3 regions of the Pseudoalteromonas sp. MMG006 genome follow, and region 2 is predicted to be linked to each of the others. Evidence: predicted binding sites of a transcription regulator. Region 2 holds the regulator's gene; each other region holds the start of a gene.
What was found. Region 2 encodes sigma-54, which starts transcription at its own class of promoters, with help from an activator protein. Its sites were predicted from a motif close to GTTGGCACGNNNNTNGNNT; they were not measured.
Positions count from the first base shown of each region.

Region 1: a site for sigma-54 is predicted at 2,058-2,076, ahead of J8L73_RS14220 (DUF1328 family protein). Genes of this name have one in related genera too.
Region 3: a site for sigma-54 is predicted at 1,213-1,231, ahead of J8L73_RS07600 (EF-hand domain-containing protein). Genes of this name have one in related genera too.

Region 1 covers NZ_JAGJEJ010000015.1:77,996-81,259, reverse strand. The annotation lists gene J8L73_RS14240 (aspartate kinase) at 1-666, shown strand, start outside; gene csrA (carbon storage regulator CsrA) at 758-949, shown strand; gene J8L73_RS14230 (YcxB family protein) at 1,000-1,467, opposite strand; gene J8L73_RS14225 (hypothetical protein) at 1,597-1,788, opposite strand; gene J8L73_RS14220 (DUF1328 family protein) at 1,845-2,018, opposite strand; gene J8L73_RS14215 (OadG family transporter subunit) at 2,544-2,789, shown strand; gene oadA (sodium-extruding oxaloacetate decarboxylase subunit alpha) at 2,801-3,264, shown strand, end outside.
Region 2 covers NZ_JAGJEJ010000003.1:23,234-26,497, forward strand. The annotation lists gene lptA (lipopolysaccharide transport periplasmic protein LptA) at 1-98, shown strand, start outside; gene lptB (LPS export ABC transporter ATP-binding protein) at 95-820, shown strand; gene J8L73_RS04265 (RNA polymerase factor sigma-54) at 890-2,389, shown strand; gene hpf (ribosome hibernation promoting factor) at 2,416-2,703, shown strand; gene ptsN (PTS IIA-like nitrogen regulatory protein PtsN) at 2,708-3,160, shown strand; gene rapZ (RNase adapter RapZ) at 3,177-3,264, shown strand, end outside.
Region 3 covers NZ_JAGJEJ010000005.1:167,523-170,786, reverse strand. The annotation lists gene xthA (exodeoxyribonuclease III) at 1-374, opposite strand, end outside; gene J8L73_RS07605 (exonuclease III) at 615-1,046, shown strand; gene J8L73_RS07600 (EF-hand domain-containing protein) at 1,271-1,792, shown strand; gene scpB (SMC-Scp complex subunit ScpB) at 1,942-2,532, shown strand; gene rluB (23S rRNA pseudouridine(2605) synthase RluB) at 2,529-3,264, shown strand, end outside.

The sequences.
Region 1 (3,264 bases), on a different contig from region 2:
GTTGAACCTAATGCGCGGCGAATGAGCCAAGTAACCTTTGCTGAAATGCTAGAGATGGCCAGTTTAGGCGCTAAAGTATTGCACATTCGCTCTGTAGAGGCGGCAGGTAAACACAATGTTCCGCTTAGGGTGCTTTCAAGCTTTAACCCTGATGAAGGAACATTAATTAGCTTTGAGGAAAGCGATATGCCAAGTAAGGTTGTTTCGGGCATTGCGTTTAATCGCGACGAATGTTTAATTAAGGTACAAGGTATGCCAAGCGGCACGCAATACCTTTCAAAAATTTTGAAACTTTTTGCCGATAATGGCGTCGAAATAGATATGATTAATCAAGATAATCATAACTTTGAAAAAATAGACTATGCTTTTACTGTGCACTCGAATGACTATCTGCAAGCGCTTGAATTAATTACCGAGCAACAAGCTCAATTAAGCGCTGATAATATTAGCGGGTTAACAACAGTGGCCAAAGTATCTGCTGTTGGAATGGGTATGAAATCGCATTCTGGTGTAGCTAGTTTATTTTTTGATGCATTAGCGCAGGAAAATATTAACGTAGTTTTAGTCTCAACGTCAGAGATTAAAATTTCGGTTTTAATAGATGAAAAGTACCTAGAGTTGGCAGTTCGTGCATTACATAAAACATTTTTAACGGAAAATGAGTAGTTAGGGAGTTTTTACTTACTTTTCAATCGATTTTTCATTAATATGTTTAAGCGGAATCTTATAATTTTTATTGGAACATGGGAGCAAGAGAATGCTAATACTAACTCGTAGAGTAGGTGAAACCCTAATGATTGGTGACGAAGTAACAGTTACCGTTCTAGGTGTTAAAGGAAATCAAGTTCGAATTGGTGTTAATGCACCTAAAGACGTATCTGTGCACCGTGAAGAGATTTACATGCGCATACAAGCTGAAAAGTCGAACCCTAATCCGGGCAATGCTTAATCAACACGTATACGTAGTTGAGTAATTTACTCAGCTAGTTAAAAAGCCACTCACTGAGTGGCTTTTTTGTTTATAAAATCGAGTGTTTCAGGGCTTAGTATTTGTTTTGATATGTATTGCATACCGCTTTTATTTTTTATTAACAAACCGTTTGGAGTGTTTATCACTTCAGTAATGTCTTGCCATGCTAGTTGGTAGCTTTTGTAATGATTAGACGATTTAATGCCTACATCGTCAAAAGTGAGCGTAACCTCAGAGCCAGATGCTCTGCTAAACATTTGCCGAGTAACCCACCATGGGCGGCGATAGTAAAATGCCACGCACTCTAGCACTGCTAGCATGATCATAAATGTACCTAGGTAATGATCGTCCAATCCATAAATACCAAATAAACCAAGGGCAATAAGTAGCACGAGTAAAAAATACTTGGGTTTGGCGCGTTTACTATAAGGAAGCGATTCGTCAAAGCACTCGTAAAAATAAGATTTATCAAGCGTGTAGGTAGTTGTGAATGCCATATTGTATATACTTAAAGCGTAATTTTTGACATTTTAACAGTAAGCTCTTAAATGAGCAGCTTTAAAGTGAGGATTTTATTGCGCGCACAAAAAAAACGGCTCGTAAGCCGCTTTTTTAAAGGCGAAGAATTAACAGTTAGTTTCTTCTGCGTTAACGCCTTCTTTTACATTTTCACATGCATCTTCAACAGAGTTTTGCACGTCAGTTACTGCTTCATCAATACGCTCGCCTGCGTCTTCTGCGTGGTTGTCTTCACAACCCATCATGAAAAAACCCGCAAATACTGCGACTAAAGCTGCTTTTAAAGTTGTAGAGTTCATAGTGTAATTCCTTGTAAGTATTAATTAATTTAGTGTTGGTTAGTCGTATGCCTTATCTACCTGGGTGATTTACCACGTAGCGCACCTGAAACTAATGAAATCACTAAAAGTACTAAAAAGATAAAAAATATAATTTTTGCTATACCAGCTGCGGCACCTGCGATGCCACCAAAACCTAACACTGCAGCGATTAAAGCAATAACTAAAAATGTGATTGTCCAGCGTAACATTGTCTTCTCCTTGGTTTATCAAATCGTTCGAAGTAACTAATGCCAGTTATATGCCAAATTATTTTAATGTTAATTATCAGTTGGTTATGTTGTTTGGGTGAGGTTTTAAATATCATCCCTATAGTAATTTTTACGCTTTGTTATGTAACTTATTCACAGTTATGTAAATTTAGTAAACGTTAGGTGTAGCTATTGAAATTTAACGCCACTTGGTAAGACCAATTTACATTTATTCTTTGGCCTTATAAGCGAACAGCTCCATAACATACTAGATTTAATAGTATTTATACGTTGTTACGAGGATGGGTATAAGCTTTGTCTATAGCCGTTATTTTTGCAATCTATACGCAATAGCGTTTATAGCGGTTTTAGTTATGTTAACCGTAGTGGCGATATGTTATTTTTATTTTAATTGGTTTTACCAATTTACAGGGTGTAGACAAAGTTAATTGTTTTGTTATCATCCAGTGAATAATTATTTAAATAAACCGACTTTTTATTTCGGTATGTTTTAAGGGGAGAAAAATGGATATAGGAGCTGTACTCACTACTGCGGGCAGTTTAATGCTTACGGGTATGGTGGGCGTGTTTGTATTTCTTTCAATATTAATTGGTGCTGTAACGCTTATGTCTCACTTGGTTGCGCGTTTTAGCGAGCCAGAAGTGGCAACACCGGTTAAATCACCGTCTTTTAAATCTCAAGGTGTGCCAAAAGAGCACATCGCTGCTATTAGTGCTGCCATTGCTCAGTACAAATCAAATAATAACTAAGGGGCACACACATGGCTAAATTAAAATTAACAGAATTAGTATTACGCGACGCTCACCAGTCATTATTAGCAACACGTATGCGTTTAGACGACATGCTTCCTATTGCAAGCAAATTAGACGATGCAGGTTATTGGTCGATTGAGTCGTGGGGCGGCGCAACATTTGATTCGTGTATTCGTTATTTAGGTGAAGATCCTTGGGAGCGTATTCGTGCACTTAAAAAGGCAATGCCAAATACTAAACAGCAAATGCTATTACGCGGCCAAAACTTATTAGGTTACCGCCATTATGCTGATGACGTAGTTGAAAAGTTTGTAGAGCGAGCACACAAAAACGGTGTTGATGTATTTCGTATTTTTGATGCAATGAATGACGTACGTAATCTAGAAACTGCAATTAAGGCGGCCGTTAAAGTTGGCGCACATGCGCAAGGGACTATTTCGTATACAGTAAGTCCTGTTCATACGCTTGATAT
Region 2 (3,264 bases):
TAATTAGCGCCGAAAAAGATGAAAACTCAACCGACCGCGTGCACACTATTTTAGTGCCTGTTAAGCCAAAAAAAGAAAGTGATAAAGGTCAGCCATGAGCACATTAAAAGCAGAGCTATTAGCAAAAAGCTATAAAGGTCGCGAAGTTGTAAAAAACGTTGGCCTTGAAGTCAAAGCCGGCAGTATTGTAGGGTTACTCGGACCAAATGGTGCAGGCAAAACGACTACTTTTTATATGATAGTAGGCCTTGTACCAAGCGATAAAGGCAAAATTTCTATCGATGAGAACGATATTACTCTTTTACCCATGCATAGTCGTGCTAGATTAGGCATAGGTTACTTGCCACAAGAATCGTCAATTTTTAGAAAGCTTAGCGTTTATCAAAACCTAATGGCTATTTTAGAAACGCGTAAAGAGCTTAATAAAAAAGCGAGAGAAGATACGCTTAACAACTTGTTAGATGAATTTAGTATCCAACATATTCGAGACAGCCAAGGTATGGCTTTATCGGGTGGTGAGCGCCGTCGTGTAGAAATAGCGCGCGCATTAGCCGCTAATCCTAAATTTATTTTATTGGATGAGCCTTTTGCAGGTGTTGACCCTATATCGGTATTAGATATAAAGAAAATAATAGAACACCTTAAAAATCGCGGCATTGGTGTATTAATTACCGACCATAATGTAAGAGAAACCCTTGATGTTTGTGAAAAAGCCTACATTGTTTCTCATGGAGAGTTAATTGCTTCTGGTACACCAGAGCACGTATTAAACGATAAAACGGTACGCGATGTTTATTTAGGCGAGCAATTTAGGCTGTAACATTTACGCCATGTCTTTAAGCATCTGCTAGTATTAATTATAACAACATAAAAGGATTGTTAGAGATACATGAGGCAATCATTACAGCTGCGCATGGGCCAGCAACTTACAATGACTCCACAGCTGCAACAAGCAATTCGTTTGCTGCAACTCAGTACATTGGATCTCCAGCAAGAAATACAAGAAGCGCTTGATAGTAATCCGCTTCTCGAAGTAGATGAACAAGATTACACGGAAGAATCGGCTGGTAAAAACGAGCAAAAAGCAGATAACGACGAAGTAACCGTAAGCGCTAGTGCTGACGAAAAACCGAGCGAGTACGAGCAAGATAGTGGTGAAGCACTTACTAAAGATACAGTAAGTGACGAAATGGCTATGGATGTAAGCTGGGATGAGTACATGAGCGCAGCACCTGCTTCATCATCAGGCCCAATGCCAGAAGATGAATCTATTTACCAAGGTGCTTCAACCGAAACACTTCACGAATACCTAATGTGGCAATTACAGCTCACGCCATTTAGTCCCACGGATGAAGCTATCGCAATAGCGATAGTTGAAGCCGTAGATGACTCTGGTATTTTAACACTTAGTTGTGAAGAAATTTTAGAAAGCTTTAATCAAGAGAATGACGACGAAGGTGAAGTTGAACTTGATGAAATAGAGGCCGTTTTAAAACGTATTCAGTTATTTGATCCTGTGGGTATAGCAGCTCGTAGCTTACAAGAGTGTTTGTGTATTCAGCTAAATCAGTTTGATAAAGATGCGCCTTTTATCAATGAAACAAAGATGATTTTAACCGAGCATATTGATCTATTAGCAGCTCGCGACTATCGTACATTAATGAAGAAAACTAAGCTCAAAGAAGACGAGCTTAAAGAAGTAATGACGTTAATACACACTCTAAACCCTAAACCCGCAGATACTATAGTAAGGGAAGAGTCAGAGTATGTAATTCCCGATGTGTCGGTGAAAAAAATAAAAGGCCGCTGGGTCGTTGAGCTAAACCCAGATAGCATGCCTAAAATACGTGTTAATAGCCAATATGCAGCTATGTCGCGTACAGTTAAATCTAGTGGTGATAGTCAATTTATTCGCTCTCATTTACAAGAAGCTAAATGGTTTATAAAAAGCCTAGAGAGCAGAAACGACACATTGCTTAAAGTAACTAATTGTATTGTTAAGCAGCAACAGGGCTTTTTTGAGCATGGTCCAGAGGCCATGAAGCCTATGGTTTTAAACGATGTTGCTGAAATGGTAGAAATGCACGAATCGACTATTTCGCGCGTAACTACTCAAAAGTACATGCACACGCCACGTGGTATATTTGAGCTTAAATACTTTTTCTCAAGCCATGTAAGCACCGAAAATGGCGGTGAGTGTTCGTCTACAGCAATACGTGCTTTGATAAAAAAATTGATTGCCGCAGAAAACTCAGCAAAACCATTGAGTGATAGTAAAATTGCGGATATATTGGCTGAGCAAGGAATTAAAGTAGCTAGACGCACAATCGCAAAATACCGCGAATCTCTGGCTATTCCACCGTCTAATCAACGAAAGAGTTTGATATAAGACGCAAAACAAAGAGGAAAACGCTTATGCAACTAAACTTAACTGGTCGTCATGTAGATGTTACTGATTCATTGAGAGACTACGTAAATAATAAATTTGCAAAGCTAGAAAGGCATTCTGATCATATAAACAATGTTCATGTCATTCTCGATGTAGAAAAACTCAACCAAAAAGCTGAAGCTACTATCCATGTAAGTGGTGCAGAATTATTTGCATCTACTGAACATCAAGATATGTATGCTGCCATTGACTCGTTGATTGATAAGCTCGATCGTCAAGTTATTAAACACAAAGAGAAGCTTGCTCGACACTAATATGATGAAATTAAGCTCACTTATATGCCAGGACTGCAGCAAAGCTGCGGTCCTTTTTAATAGCAAAAAAAGAATTTTAGAGTTTATTAGTGAGCTTGCTCATGAAAAGCTTCCTTACCTTTCCCAACAAGATATCTTATCTGCTTTAATGAATAGAGAGAAACTTGGCAGCACGGGGATAGGCCGTGGTATAGCAATCCCTCATGGAAGAATGAGTGGTGCAGAAGAGCCATTAGCATTAGTACTTGTAAGTGAAAAAGCAATAAATTTTGACGCGATTGATAACCGCCCAGTTGATATATTTGTTGCACTCATCGTACCAGATGGCGATAACCAGCAGCACCTAAAGACTCTTGCAACTATAGCTGATAGACTAAATGACAAAGAGTTTTGTAAACAGCTACGCTGTGCAAAATCTGATGCTGAGCTTTACCAAGTCATTGTTAACCAATCGTAGTTTAAAAGGGTGATAAATGGAGTTAATTATCATAAGTGGCCGCTCCGGTTCTGGAAAGTCGGTTGCTTTACGCGTTGTAGAAGATTTAGGTTATTATTGCGTAG
Region 3 (3,264 bases), on a different contig from region 2:
TAAGGAAATTTAGTTTCGTGATTAATGTTATCACCTTGTGGAAAATAACCATTCATCACGGTTAGGTCACGGCCATTGTCTTGTTCAATAGTTACGCTTATCATGCGTTTTTGTGATTCATCAGTATCTGTAGCAAAGCCTTTTAAGACCGATTTAGGCTCTTTTTTGCATAACATAGCTACACCGTAATGTGCTTTTTGACCATGAAAATAAACGTGGTATCCCATTTTTTGAACATCTTCTAATGGGAATGCTTCATCATGAACTTTAATCTCTTGCAAGCCAATAACGTCTGGTTGGTGTTTATCTATTATTGCTTGTAATTGATGAAGACGAGCACGCAGACCATTGATATTGAAAGAAATCACTTTCATAAAATTTACCTTAAAATTGGTTCTATTTAATGGTCTAAATTGTATCAGTAAATACGCGTACATCACATGACTAAATTGAGTTAATAGCTGCACAAATGTTGATCAAGTGGTGGCTAAAGTTTAAACATTGTAAATGCAATATTAATTATTTAAATAAATAATAATTTCAATTGATATAAGTTTTTTTGAATATATAATGCGCAAAAATTACTTATTTAACTCGTTCAAATAGGATCTCTCATGAAAACACAACTACTTTTAGCCAGCGCTTTATTTGCATCTGCAACTGTTTGTGCACAAAGCAATACTTACTTTAGTCAAGACAACAAACTTGAGTCTAAATTATGTGTATTAAGTGCTAATGAAGGCTTTAGTGTTGCCCGTAAAGAAGCTGCGCAACATGGCGTTTATTTATCTCGTTTTTCTAAGAGTATTTTGTGTAACGGTGAAGACATTCGCAATATCGCTAAAAAAACAACTGTTAGTGCATCATCACAAGACAAAGTTGAAATGTTTGCTAAAGATGCACAGCAAGAAACACAGTTATGTATGACTGCACTTAAAAAAGGGTTAGCGCCAGTACGTCAAAAGATTGGTAACTTAAACTCTTTAAAATGTAACGGTCAAAACGTAACTGAGTTTGTTAAGCGTTACCAAAACGCTGCTATTTAATTTTTAAGCAATATATTAGCTTTATAAAAAGTGCCTGGTTAATACCGGGTATTTTTTTGCAAAAATTACAAGGTAAGCTGCAATCATTGCAAAGCTAAGTGATTGATTAGAGTATATAAAGTGAGCTAAAAAATATTAAGTGCTTGATATTTATTGTGTTATTTATTTTGGCATTGGACTTGTATTAGTTAAAGTGACATTTACTAACTACAAGGATACGTCTTATGAAAAAGTTAACACTAGCAACAACTATTTTAGCATCTTTGAGCTTAGCGGCTTGTGCATCTAACCAAGGGTTAGAAAAAATCGACAGCGATTTCGCAAGTTTAGATAACGACAGTGATGGTTATATTTCAAAAGTAGAGGCAGATGATGACAACATTTGGGGCCACTTTTCAAATATTGATACCAATATGGATAATGAGATCAGTCGTAAAGAATTTAACACCTACATGCAATTAAATACCGGTAAGGTAGCCACTGACAGTGAAGTTAGTGAGTCAGCATTTAAAGCTAAAATAGCTAAATTTGATAAAATTGAAAACGATTTTAAGAGTTTAGATAATGATAAAAATGGGTACATTTCAGTAGAAGAAGCTGACGATGACGATATTTCAAATCATTTCGGTTATATGGACGGCAATAACGATAAACGCATCAGCAGAGGTGAGTTTAAAGGTTACATTAAAAAATACGGTAAAGCCGTAGCCGAAGATGATGCCCTTAAAGTACTTAGACATAGCTAATATTATCTATGTAAGTTAAGTAGAACAAGCCAGCACTAATTGCTGGCTTTTTTGTGCATTTAATTTAGTTAAAAGGCAGATATATTTTCCTAGTTTGCTCTACTTCTGTCATAATAGTTGGCTGTGTATTTTTATTTGGTAATAGGTGTATGGCTAGTCGGCGTATAAGTGATGAACAATTAGTTGAAATCATTGAAGCGGCGATATTTGTAGCTAGTAAACCTCTAAGCAAACGCCAGCTTAAAGATGTTGTGCTGGCTGATTTAGCCATTTCTATGGCGCGTATAAATGACGCTATTGATACAATACAAATACATTTTCAAACCCGTGGTATACGCTTAGTTGAAGTAGGAAGTGGTTATCGGTTTCAGGCTTGTAGTAGTTTAAGCCCTTGGCTAAATAACTTATGGCAGGAACGAGCGCCTAAGTATTCACGTGCATTACTTGAAACGCTATCTCTTATCGCTTACAGGCAGCCCATTACGCGTGGCGAAATTGAGCAAGTAAGAGGGGTAGCAACGGGTTCGAATATTATAAAAACTTTACTTGAAAGAGAGTGGGTTAAAGTGGTAGGGCATAAAGAAGTACCAGGTAAACCAGCATTATATGCAACTACTAAGCAATTTTTAGATTATTTTTCGTTAACAGGTTTAGATAATTTACCTGCTTTGCCGTCAGATCAGCAAAGCAAAATTAATCAGTTAATGAGCGATCCTTCTGTGAGAGAACCATCCGAATGAGTATACAAGGTGAAAAGTTACAAAAAGTCTTAGCCCGTGCAGGCGTGGGCTCACGCCGTGAAATGGAAAAATACATTGATGCTAATCGCGTTAGTGTTAACGGCAAAGTAGCTAAGCTAGGCGACCGTGTTGAAGAAACCGATTTAATTCGAGTTGACGGTCATACTGTAAAAATTGAAGAGAAAGCAGATCGTATCTGTCGTGTCATTATGTACAACAAACCAGAAGGTGAGTTAAGTACACGTAAAGATCCTGAAGGCCGTCGTACTGTATTCGATCGCTTACCTCGTATTGACGGTGAGCGCTGGATTGCGGTTGGACGATTAGATATTAATACCGCAGGCTTAATGTTATTTACTAATGATGGCGAGCTGGCAAATCGTTTGATGCACCCAAGCTACGAAGTAGAGCGTGAATACTCTGCTCGAGTATTTGGTGAAGTCACAAATGAAACAGTTAAAAACCTTACTCGTGGTGTTGAGCTAGAAGATGGTCCCGCTAAGTTTTTAAGTGTAAAACCAATGGGCGGCGAAGGTATCAACCGCTGGTTTAACGTTACACTTAATGAAGGACGTAACCGCGAAGTTCGTCGTTTATGGCAGTCTCAAGATGTTGAAGTATCTCGCCTTATTCGTATTCGTTACGGTAAATTAGAGCTTGATAAGCGCGTACCTCAAGGTGGCTGGAATGAGTTAGACCTTGAAACAGTTAACTATTTACGTAAAACAGTTA